DNA from 3 places in the Streptomyces sp. NPDC029122 genome. Region 1 is predicted to be linked to each of the others. Evidence: riboswitches for the same ligand, from Rfam matches in the RefSeq annotation. Region 1 holds a riboswitch; each other region holds the start of a gene.

Region 1 (3,262 bases):
GGTCGCCGTCCCAGGCCCGCCGGTCCTGTACGGACTTCAGGGACCAGAGGTCGAGCACGGGGCAGCCGTACCGGTCGGCGATGGCGCGGACGTGCGCGCTGTACGTCGCGACCTTGCCGCGCAGGTGCTTGAGGACCGGCACGCCCCGGGTGTCGAAGCCGGTCGTCACCATCACCAGGCCGACGGAACTCGTGAGGTCGGCCACGGCCGCCTCGAACCGTTCCGCGACGTCGTCCGGGTCGCTGCCGGGGCGGATGATGTCGTTGCCGCCCGCGCAGAAGCTGACGAGGTCCGGTGCGAGTTCCTTGGCCCTGGGGACCTGGTCGGCCACGATCTGGTCGAGGAGCTTGCCCCGCACGGCCAGATTCGCGTAGCGGAAGTCGTGCTCGTCGCGCTGATCGGCCAGGAGCACGGCGAGCCGGTCCGCCCAGCCGAGATAAGAATCCCCGGGTCCCGGGTCCCCCACGCCCTCGGTGAAGCTGTCCCCGATCGCCGCGTACGAGCCGATGGTCTTCAGTGTCGTCTTCGTCGCTGCCACGGAAAGACATCCTTCACCTTGGCAACCAACCTACGCCAACGTAATGAGGGGTTGACGGGCCGTGATCTATACCACGCAGGGGATAAGGAATAAGTACACGTGGGGCCGGGACCCCCCTCGGGTCCCGGCTCCACGCGGGTCACCGTGCCGACGGCGGGTGCCGTCAGATGCTCACGCCCTTGGAGCGGAGGTAGGCGAGCGGGCTGACGTCCGAGCCGTAGGACGGGCCCGTGCGGATCTCGAAGTGGAGGTGCGGGCCGGTCACGTTGCCGGTCGCGCCGGAGAGGCCGATGGCCTGGCCGCCGGTGACGCTCTGGCCCGCCGAGACGGACAGCGAGGAGAGGTGGGCGTACTGGGAGTACTTGCCGTCGGCGTGCTTGATGACGACCTCGTTGCCGTACGCGCCGCCCCAGCCTGCGGAAACGACGGTGCCCGCGCCGACGGCCTTCACGGTGGTGCCGGTGCGCGCGATGAAGTCGACGCCGGTGTGGTAGCCGGAGGACCACATGGCTCCGCTCGCCCGGTACTGGGTGGAGACACCCCCGGCGACGGGGGCGGTGAACCCGGAGGCGGTGGCGGGCGCGGAGGCCTTCTCGCTCTTGGCCGCGGCGCCGGAGCCCTGGGCGGCCGTGCCGCCGGAGGGGCGGGCCGCCGTGCCGCCGGAGCCCTTGGCCGTGCCCTGCGCGGTGCCCTTCGGGGACGAGCTCCCGCCGGTCTTGCCCTTGGAGCCGGCCGGAGCATCGCTCGAGGATCCCTCGGCCGGGGCCGCAGGGGCCTTCGGGGCGGGGGCCGCGGCCCGGCCGCCGCCGAGGGTCAGCTTCAGGCCCGGGTGGATGAGGGACGGGTCGGCGCCGACGGCCTCGCGGTTGTCGGCGTACAGGCGCTCCCAGCCGCCGTCCAGCCGGCGCTCGGCGGCGATCTTGGAGAGGTAGTCGCCGGGCACGACCGTGTAGACGGTGGGTGCGGCGGCGGGGGCCTGCGACGGCAGGGCTTCGGGGGCCTGCGCGCTCTGCGCGGGCGCGGCCTCGGCCGGGGCGGCTCCCGGGGCGGCGTGGGCGCCGACGGCACCCATCAGCGGGAGCGCGAGGGCCGCCCCGCCGGTTCCCGCGACGGCGAGACCGCGGGATATGGAACGGGACTTCGGACGGCGGTGCTTACCCTTTGCGGGCATGGCGGATTCCTCTCCGGCGCCTGCGAGGTGAGCTGTCGGGTTCGGACTGGAGATGTCCGGCCGTACGTGCGGAGCACGGGTTCGGCTTCACCCCAAGCTGCGCCGGAAACGCTCCGGAACAGCGGCCTACCTGGTTCCCCCGCTCCTGCCGCGCGCGATGGTCGGGTGCGGTTCCCGGGCGGCGGCAGGATTAGGCGGTCCACCCGGATCGATCGCGAAGGTAATCGAGCGGGGCACCGGGCAACAAGCCGTGAATTACCTGACGCAATCGCAGATATGAAGGATCAATGGAATTCCGGTCACCCTGCGTCCATTCCGCACCATCAACAACCCCCTCCACAAGGCAATTCGGTTTTCGTGATCAGGCACGCACGGTCACCGTATGATCTGGCTCACGGGGCCCTGCCCGATCTCGCCTCCACATACGGCAAGTTGCTCCCAACCGGATCAATTCGGACACCACAGGACCACACGGAGGAATACACGTGACTCAGCAGATACCCCAGCCCCTTCCGGCCGGACACCAGCCCGGTGCGGAGCTGTCCGGAGTGCGCAACTTCCGTGATGTGGGCGGGTTGCCGACCACCGACGGACGGAGGGTCAGGCCGGGACGACTGTTTCGAAGCGGACATCTGGCGCATGCCACCGAAACCGATGCAGAGTTCCTCGGATCGCTGGGACTGCACACCGTCTTCGACTTCCGCAACGCAGCCGACCATGCCCTGGAGGGCCCGGACGTCGAACTGCCCGGTGTGCGCAACGTGAACATTCCGCTGACGGACCCCGCCGACGGCCGCGAGTTCTGGAAGATGGTCCGCGACGGCGAGCTCGACCAGCTCCGCGGACTCCTGGGCGAGGGCAGAGCGGCCGCCCGCATGAGGGACTCGTACCGCACGATCATCCACACGCGCACCGCCGAACAGAGCCGCGTCGTGCACGCGCTCGCGCTGGACAGCGTGCCGGCGCTCATGCACTGCGCCGCCGGCAAGGACCGGGCGGGGCTGTCGGTCGCGGTGACCCTGCTCGCCCTGGGCGTGGAGCGCGAGGCGATCGTGGCGGACTACCTGGAGTCCAGTGCCCCGCACAACCGCTACCGGGTGCGCCGGGGCGGCGACGCGCCCGAGGCCCGCTCCCCCGAGGTGATGGAACTGCTGGCGCCCCTGTTCGACGCCCGCGCGGAGTACCTGCTGGAGGCCTTCACGGCCATCGACGAACGGTGGGGCGGCGTCGACCGCTACCTCGCCGAGGGGCTGGCGCTCGCCCCCGAGACCCTGGAGCGGCTGCGGGACCGGCTCCTGGACTGAGCGCAGGAGCCGGACGGGCAGCCGGAGGGGGCGGAAGGCGGCCGGAGGGGGCGCGGACGGACCCCCTCCGGCCGGCGCCTCAGCGGTTGCCGACCGCCTGCTTCATCAGGGTCCTGCCGAAGTCCCACATGAGCCCGCCCCCGCCGTGCGCCTCGTCCATGACCTCCTGGAAGGCACCGACGAACCGCTCCACGTCCGCCTCGTCCACGATGAGCGGCGGGATGAGCTTGATGACCTCCAGGTGGTCCC
Region 2 (3,262 bases), on a different contig from region 1:
CATCGGAACGGGCAGCAGGTGCGCGTTCGGGCCGCCGAGGTAGCGGAACAGCGGCAGGTCCGAGGCCTCGGACGCGGCGTGCGCGACGGCCAGGGAGACGCCGAGGATGGCGTTGGCGCCGAGCGAGCCCTTGTTGTCGGTGGCGTCGAGGTCGAACATGGCCTGGTCGATCAGGCGCTGCTCGGTGGCGTCGTAGCCGACGAGCTCCGGGCCGATCTGCTCGATGACGGCGAGGACGGCCTTCTCCACGCCCTTGCCCATGTAACGGTTGGGGTCACCGTCACGGAGCTCGATGGCCTCGAAGGCACCGGTGGAGGCGCCGGACGGAACGGCAGCACGGCCGGTGCTGCCGTCGTCGAGGCCCACCTCGACCTCGACCGTGGGGTTGCCTCGGGAGTCCAGGATTTCCCGGGCTACGACGACGTCGATGGACGGCACGAGCATCTCCTTCTGGGATGTGACGCTGGGTGTGCGGTGGCGTGGGGCCGTGGGACGGCCCTGCCGACTAGAGCCTAACCGGCTCGGGGCAGTGGGCTGCCCGACCGCCCGGGTCCTGGGACGAAAAAGGTGCCGAATGCCCGCCTTCCGGGACATAGGGCCCGTGTTCCTGTGCGTTCCGCGGCGGGCCGGGCATCGGAAGCCGGAGGTCCGGTTCCGCTATGCGGGTACCGGCGCACGACATGCCGCCGCCCGGCGCGTGGGGGATACGCGCCGGGCGGTGGGGATGCTGCGGGGTGCCGCGAGTGTTACGCGGACGTTCAGGCGAGCTTCAGCTTCTGGCCCGGGAAGATCAGGTCGGCGTCGGACACGGTGTCCTTGTTGAGCTCGAAGAGCTTCTCCCAGCCGCCCTTGACCTTGTTGGCCTCGGCGATGGTGCCCAGGGTGTCGCCCTCCTTGACCACGTAGGTGCCGTTGCCCGTCTTCGGGGCCTCGGTCTTCGGGGTCGACGGCTTGGCCGGGGTCCAGTTGCCCGAGCCGGAGCCGGAGCCCTTGGTCTCGGTGTCGGCCTTCGGCGTGGACGGCTTCGCCGGGGCGGGCTTGGCCGGGGCCGGCTTGGCCGGGGCGGGCTTGGTGGCGGGCTTCGGCTTGGCCGGGGTGGCCGTGCCGCCGCCGGTGTACGCGGAGTTGGACAGGCCGACGCCGCAGTGCGGCCAGGCGCCCTTGCCCTGGCCCTTGAGGACCTTCTCGGCGATGGCTATCTGCTGGGCCTTGCTGGCCTGGTTGGCCTGCGAGGCGTAGGCCTTGCCGCCGTACGCCGCCCAGGTGGAGGCCGAGAACTGCAGACCGCCGTAGTAGCCGTTGCCGGTGTTGATGGACCAGTTGCCGCCGGACTCGCAGGCGGCGACCTTGTCCCACTCGGACGCCGTGGCGGCGCTGGCGGTGCCCGCGGCCATCAGCGGGGCCGCGACGGCGACACCGGCGACACCGGCGAGCGTGACGATGCGGACGGCCTTGGAGCCGCGGCGGTGCTTGCCCTTGCCGGAAAGCAGCATGGATTTCTCCTCACCGACGCCTTCGAGGTGAGCTGTCGGGTTCGGGCGGATGAGTTGCCCGGTCACGCGGCGCGGCGCGTGTCTTCACCCCTAGCCGGTACGCGGCCGTCTCTCAACGGCCTCTCCCGGCGCCTACCTTGGTTCCCCCGCTCCTGCCTTCGGCGCTTGCGCGACGACTGTTCCCTCCGTCCGCCGGCAGGATTCGGCGATGCGGTCGAAGGAGCCCGCGGTGGCGAGCGATTCAGAAGGTAGACAGGTCTCTCCCCGATGTTCAACGTGTGATTTTGGGGAGAAACCGGCCTACTTGCGTTCCTCAAAGGCGCGTTTGCGCAGGTCGGAGCGGGGTTTGCGGAAGTTCCGGAACGAGACACGCCAGTTGACCGGAAGAGATGCATGTCTCATTTACCGATAACGGACATTCAAGTCTTATTGGATGCCCGAACTGCCCCTATTCCTTGGTTAGATCCAGGTTCTGGCCCGGCTTGATGAGGTCCGCGTCCCCGCCGATGACCTGCTCGTTGGCCTTGTAGAGCTCGTTCCAGCCCCCCTTGACCCCCTTGGCGTCCGCGATGGCCGCGAGGCTGTCGCCCGGCTTCACGGTGTACGTGGGATCGGTGGCGGCGGCTGACGCCGCGCCAGGCGCCGCCGGCAGCTCGACGGCGGCCGGGCCGCGGTGCTTGCCCCCGCCGTCGCCCGCCTCGGCGGACGGGGTGGCCGACGGGGTGCCGGACGGGGTGCCCGACGGGGTGCCCGGGACGGCCGGGGCGGTCGGCGTGAGGCCCGGGACGGCCGGGGCCGTCGGGTCGGCCGGGGAGGTCGGGGTGCCGGGCGCGGTCGGGGAGACCGGGGCGACGGGGGTGCCGGGGGCGGTCGGGGAGACCGGGGGCGTGGTGGGCTGCACGGTGAAGTCCGGCTCCGGCATGACGGGCAGTCCGCTGGAGGGGCCGAGCGGGTAGTCCGGCAGCACGCTCGGGCCGGTGGACGGGCTGTTCGGCGCCGGGGTCGGCGCCCCGAAGTCGGTGGAGGGCTTGCCCTTGCCGGTGACCGGCACCGATTCGTCCGGCCGGGCCGGGGTGGGCGCGACGGGCCCCGGGTTCTTGTTGTCGCCCGGGTCCACCTCGGGCTTCGGCCCCTGCTGGGTCAGCCCGGCCGAGGCGGAGCACAGCGGCCACGCCTGGGGGCCCTGGGAGGCCAGCACCCGCTCGGCGACCGCGATCTGCTGGGAGCGGCTGGCGAGGTCCGGGCGCTCCGCGTACGCGAGTCCGCCCGCGTTCTTCCACTGCTCCAGCGTGAACTGCAGGCCGCCGTAGGCGCCGCTGCCGGAGTTCGCGCTCCAGGTGCCGCCGCTCTCGCAGTCGGCGACCTTGTCCCACGTGGCGGTGTCGGCCGCGCTCGCGCCGGTGGCGGCGAGCAGCGGCATGGCCAGCGCGGAGCCGGTGACTCCTGCGGTGACGACGATCGCGGGTACCTGGCGGGGGCGTCTGTGGCGGCCGTTCCCGGGAAGCATGAGACTGCACCTTTCGTATAACGGCGGGGTAACGGCAGAACCTAGCCGCCTTCGAACGGATGTCACAAGTTCGGGAGTGGACTGACTTCCGGTCAGTTCCGCTTCGCGCGCGCCCTCAGGCGTTCGGGACTGTGAAGCGGACCGGGAGGGTGCGCAGGCCACGCATGATGAGTCCGCCGCGCCAGCGCAGGTCCGTGGGGGGAACGGCGAGTTCCAGATCCGGCAGACGCTTCAGCAAAGTTCCGAGGGCCGTCTGGCCTTC
Region 3 (3,262 bases), on a different contig from region 1:
AGCGGGTGCTGGACGTCACCGCCGAGGAGGTGCAGGCCGTGGCCGCGGCCCGACTGCGCCCCGACAACCGCGCGGTACTGGTCTACGAGCCGCTGGCCGGCGCCGAGGCCCACGAGACCGAGCAGCACGACGAGAACGAGGGGGCGGAGCAGTGAGCGACACCGCAGCCGTCACGATGACCTTCCACCCGCGGCCGCAGGCCGGCGAGGCGAAGCCGTGGGCCTTCCCGGCCCCCGAGCGTTCCACGCTCCCCAACGGCCTGACCTTGCTGCGCTGCCACCGCCCCGGCCAGCAGGTGGTGGCGGTCGAGGTCAACCTCGCGGCCCCGCTGGACGCCGAGCCCGAGGGGCTCGACGGGGTGGCCACGATCATGGCCCGCGCCCTGTCGGAGGGCACCGACAAGCACTCCGCCGAGGAGTTCGCCGCCGAGCTGGAGCGCTGCGGCGCCACGCTCGACGCCCACGCCGACCACCCCGGCGTGCGGGTCTCCCTGGAGGTCCCGGCCTCCCGGCTGCCCAAGGCGCTCGCACTGCTCGCCGAGGCCCTGAGCGCGCCCGCCTTCGCCGACAGCGAGGTCGACCGCCTGGTGCGCAACCGGCTCGACGAGATCCCGCACGAGCTGGCCAACCCGCAGCGCCGCGCCGCCAAGGAACTCTCCAAGGAGCTGTTCCCCGCGACGCTGCGCATGTCCCGTCCGCGCCAGGGCACCGAGGAGACGGTCGCGCGGATCGACGCCGGCGCCGTACGCGCCTTCTACGAGGCGCACGTACGCCCCTCCACCACCACCGCGGTGGTGGTCGGCGACCTGACCGGCATCGACCTGGACGCCCTGCTGGCGGACACCCTGGGCACGTGGACGGGCGACACGGCCGCGCCCCGCCCCGTCCCGCCGGTGACGGCCGACGACCGGGGCCGCGTGGTCATCGTGGACCGGCCGGGCGCCGTCCAGACGCAGTTGCTGATCGGCCGGATCGGCCCGGACCGGCACGACATCGTCTGGGCACCGCAGGTGCTCGGCACCTACTGCCTCGGCGGCACCCTCACCTCCCGCCTGGACAAGGTGCTGCGCGAGGAGAAGGGCTACACGTACGGCGTGCGGGCCTTCGGGCAGGTGCTGCGTTCGACCGCCGACGGCAAGGGCGCCTCGATGCTCGCCATCAGCGGTTCGGTGGACACCCCCCACACGGGTCCCGCGCTGGAGGACCTCTGGAAGGTGCTGCGCACCCTCGCGGAGGGCGGACTGACCGACGCCGAGCGGGACGTGGCGGTGCAGAACCTGGTGGGCGTGGCCCCGCTGAAGTTCGAGACGGCCGCCTCGGTCGCCGGCACGCTCGCCGACCAGGTGGAGCAGGAGCTGCCGGACGACTTCCAGTCGCGGCTGTACGCGCGGCTGGTCGAAACCGGTACGGCGGAAGCCACTTCGGCCGTGGTGAGCGCCTTCCCGGTGGACCGCCTCGTCACCATCCTGGTGGGCGACGCCGCGCAGATCGAGGAGCCCGTCCTGGCCCTCGGGATCGGCGAGGTCACCGTCGTCTCCAACTGAGCGGCGCACCGCCTGAGACGGGCCGGCAACCGGCCCCGTTTCCAGGGGGCTTCGGCGGAACATCCGCCGAAGCCCCCTTTGTCCGTTTGGTGGAGTGGCTGCGTGTATGCGGTGTGGCGTACGCAACAAAAGCGCTCGTCTGTTTGGCGATTGACTGACGATCCGCCTAGCGTCGGCCGTGCTGTTCGTCAGTTCGTACCCGCCGCACCCGCGGCACCGGACAGCGATCGCCGAGTCCCCGTCAGGCGCGAGCCTGGGGAGCCGGGGACCCACATGCGTCCCTGGGGTGAATCGGACCCCCTCGCAAGAGGAGGCCCGTAGGAGACCTTCCTGCTCCGAACCCGTCAGCTAACCCGGTAGGCGAGAGGGAAGGAAAGGATCACCCCCTTCATGGCGTTTGGCAGTCGTGCCGCCGGTTCTGGTAAGCACCGTGGTTCCAGCCGTCTGAGCCGCAAGACCGCCGGCTACGCCGGCATCGCCGCCCTCGCCACCACGGGCGTGGTCGGCACCCTGGCCGCTCCGGCCTTCGCGGCGGACAACAGCAGCGCTCCGTCCATGGAGGACACCGGTCAGAACGCGATCGTCGTCGCCGACGGTCTGCAGGACGACATCGAGGTCCAGGCCGAGTCCCAGCAGCGCGCCGCCGAGGCCGTCGCCGCCCAGGCGCAGGCCGAGGCCGAGGCGAAGCAGCGGGCCGCCGAGGCCAAGCGCGCCGCCGAGGCCGCCGAGGCCAAGGCCAAGGCCGAGCGTGAGGCCGCCGAGGCCAAGGCCAAGGAGGAGGAGCGCAAGCGCTCCAACGCCTTCGTGGCCCCGGTCAGCGCCTCCGTCACCACCCAGTACGGCGCGGGCGGCGGCATGTGGTCCTCCGGCAGCCACACGGGCATCGACTTCGCCGTCGCCCAGGGCACCTCCGTGCACGCCGTTGGCGCGGGCACCGTCGTCGAGGCCGGCTGGGGTGGCGCGTACGGCAACAACGTCGTCATCCGCCACAACGACGGCACCTACACCCAGTACGGGCACATGTCCTCGCTGAACGTCTCCGTCGGCGAGCAGGTCGGCGCCGGCACGGTCATCGGCCTGTCGGGCAACACGGGCAACTCCAGCGGCGCGCACCTGCACTTCGAGGCCCGCACGGGCGCCTCGTACGGCTCGGACATCAACCCGCTGACGTACCTGCGCAACCGCGGCGTCGGCATCTGACCCGCAGCGCGCTTCACCGAAGAAGGCCCCGGCTCACCGAGCCGGGGCCTTCTTCGTCGTGCCTTCTTCCGCCGCGTGTCCGCCGCTGTCGCCGTCGCCTTCGCGCCACCGGCCGGCCGTCGATTGTTCCGGATTTCCGGGCCCGCTCGGAAATTATCGCGTGTTGCAATAGAGTCGCAGCACGGCCACGATAAACCGAACCGAAACCCAGCGGAGGTCCGGCCTTGCGTATTCCGGCGCACGCGGTGTGCACAGCGATTCGCGACGATATCGTCTCCGGATTCTTCGGGCCGGGCGGCCGGCTCACCGAGGAGGTGCTCGCCCGCCGCTACGGGGTCTCGCGCGTCCCGGTCCGCGAGGCGCTGCGCACCCTGGAGTCCGAGGGCTTCGTCACCACCCGGCGGCACGCGGGGGCCTGCGTGGCCGAGCCGACCGAGCAGGAGGCCGCCGACCTGCTGGAGCTGCGGATGCTGCTGGAGCCGCTCGCCGCCTCCCGGGCCGCCCGCCGGCGCACCGACG

The links. Region 1 has a riboswitch for cyclic di-AMP ahead of ACZ4WZ_RS08245 (M23 family metallopeptidase). Riboswitches for the same ligand answer to the same signal wherever they lie in the genome.
Region 2: it holds a riboswitch for cyclic di-AMP, as region 1 does, so the genes downstream of both, ACZ4WZ_RS12780 (transglycosylase family protein) here and ACZ4WZ_RS08245 (M23 family metallopeptidase) in region 1, are expected to answer to the same signal.
Region 3: it holds a riboswitch for cyclic di-AMP, as region 1 does, so the genes downstream of both, ACZ4WZ_RS22465 (M23 family metallopeptidase) here and ACZ4WZ_RS08245 (M23 family metallopeptidase) in region 1, are expected to answer to the same signal.

Annotation. Positions count from the first base shown of each region.
Region 1 is NZ_JBVHWK010000005.1:19,980-23,241, forward strand. It holds gene ACZ4WZ_RS08240 (SGNH/GDSL hydrolase family protein) at 1-538, opposite strand, end outside; gene ACZ4WZ_RS08245 (M23 family metallopeptidase) at 702-1,709, opposite strand; cyclic di-AMP (ydaO/yuaA leader) riboswitch at 1,714-1,876, opposite strand; gene ACZ4WZ_RS08250 (tyrosine-protein phosphatase) at 2,195-3,013, shown strand; gene ACZ4WZ_RS08255 (aspartate aminotransferase family protein) at 3,093-3,262, opposite strand, start outside.
Region 2 is NZ_JBVHWK010000008.1:151,189-154,450, reverse strand. It holds gene eno (phosphopyruvate hydratase) at 1-444, opposite strand, end outside; gene ACZ4WZ_RS12780 (transglycosylase family protein) at 759-1,493, opposite strand; cyclic di-AMP (ydaO/yuaA leader) riboswitch at 1,496-1,667, opposite strand; gene ACZ4WZ_RS12775 (LysM peptidoglycan-binding domain-containing protein) at 1,942-3,000, opposite strand; gene ACZ4WZ_RS12770 (cytochrome P450 family protein) at 3,116-3,262, opposite strand, start outside.
Region 3 is NZ_JBVHWK010000020.1:23,679-26,940, reverse strand. It holds gene ACZ4WZ_RS22475 (M16 family metallopeptidase) at 1-155, shown strand, start outside; gene ACZ4WZ_RS22470 (M16 family metallopeptidase) at 176-1,543, shown strand; cyclic di-AMP (ydaO/yuaA leader) riboswitch at 1,762-1,921, shown strand; gene ACZ4WZ_RS22465 (M23 family metallopeptidase) at 1,934-2,743, shown strand; gene ACZ4WZ_RS22460 (GntR family transcriptional regulator) at 2,968-3,262, shown strand, end outside.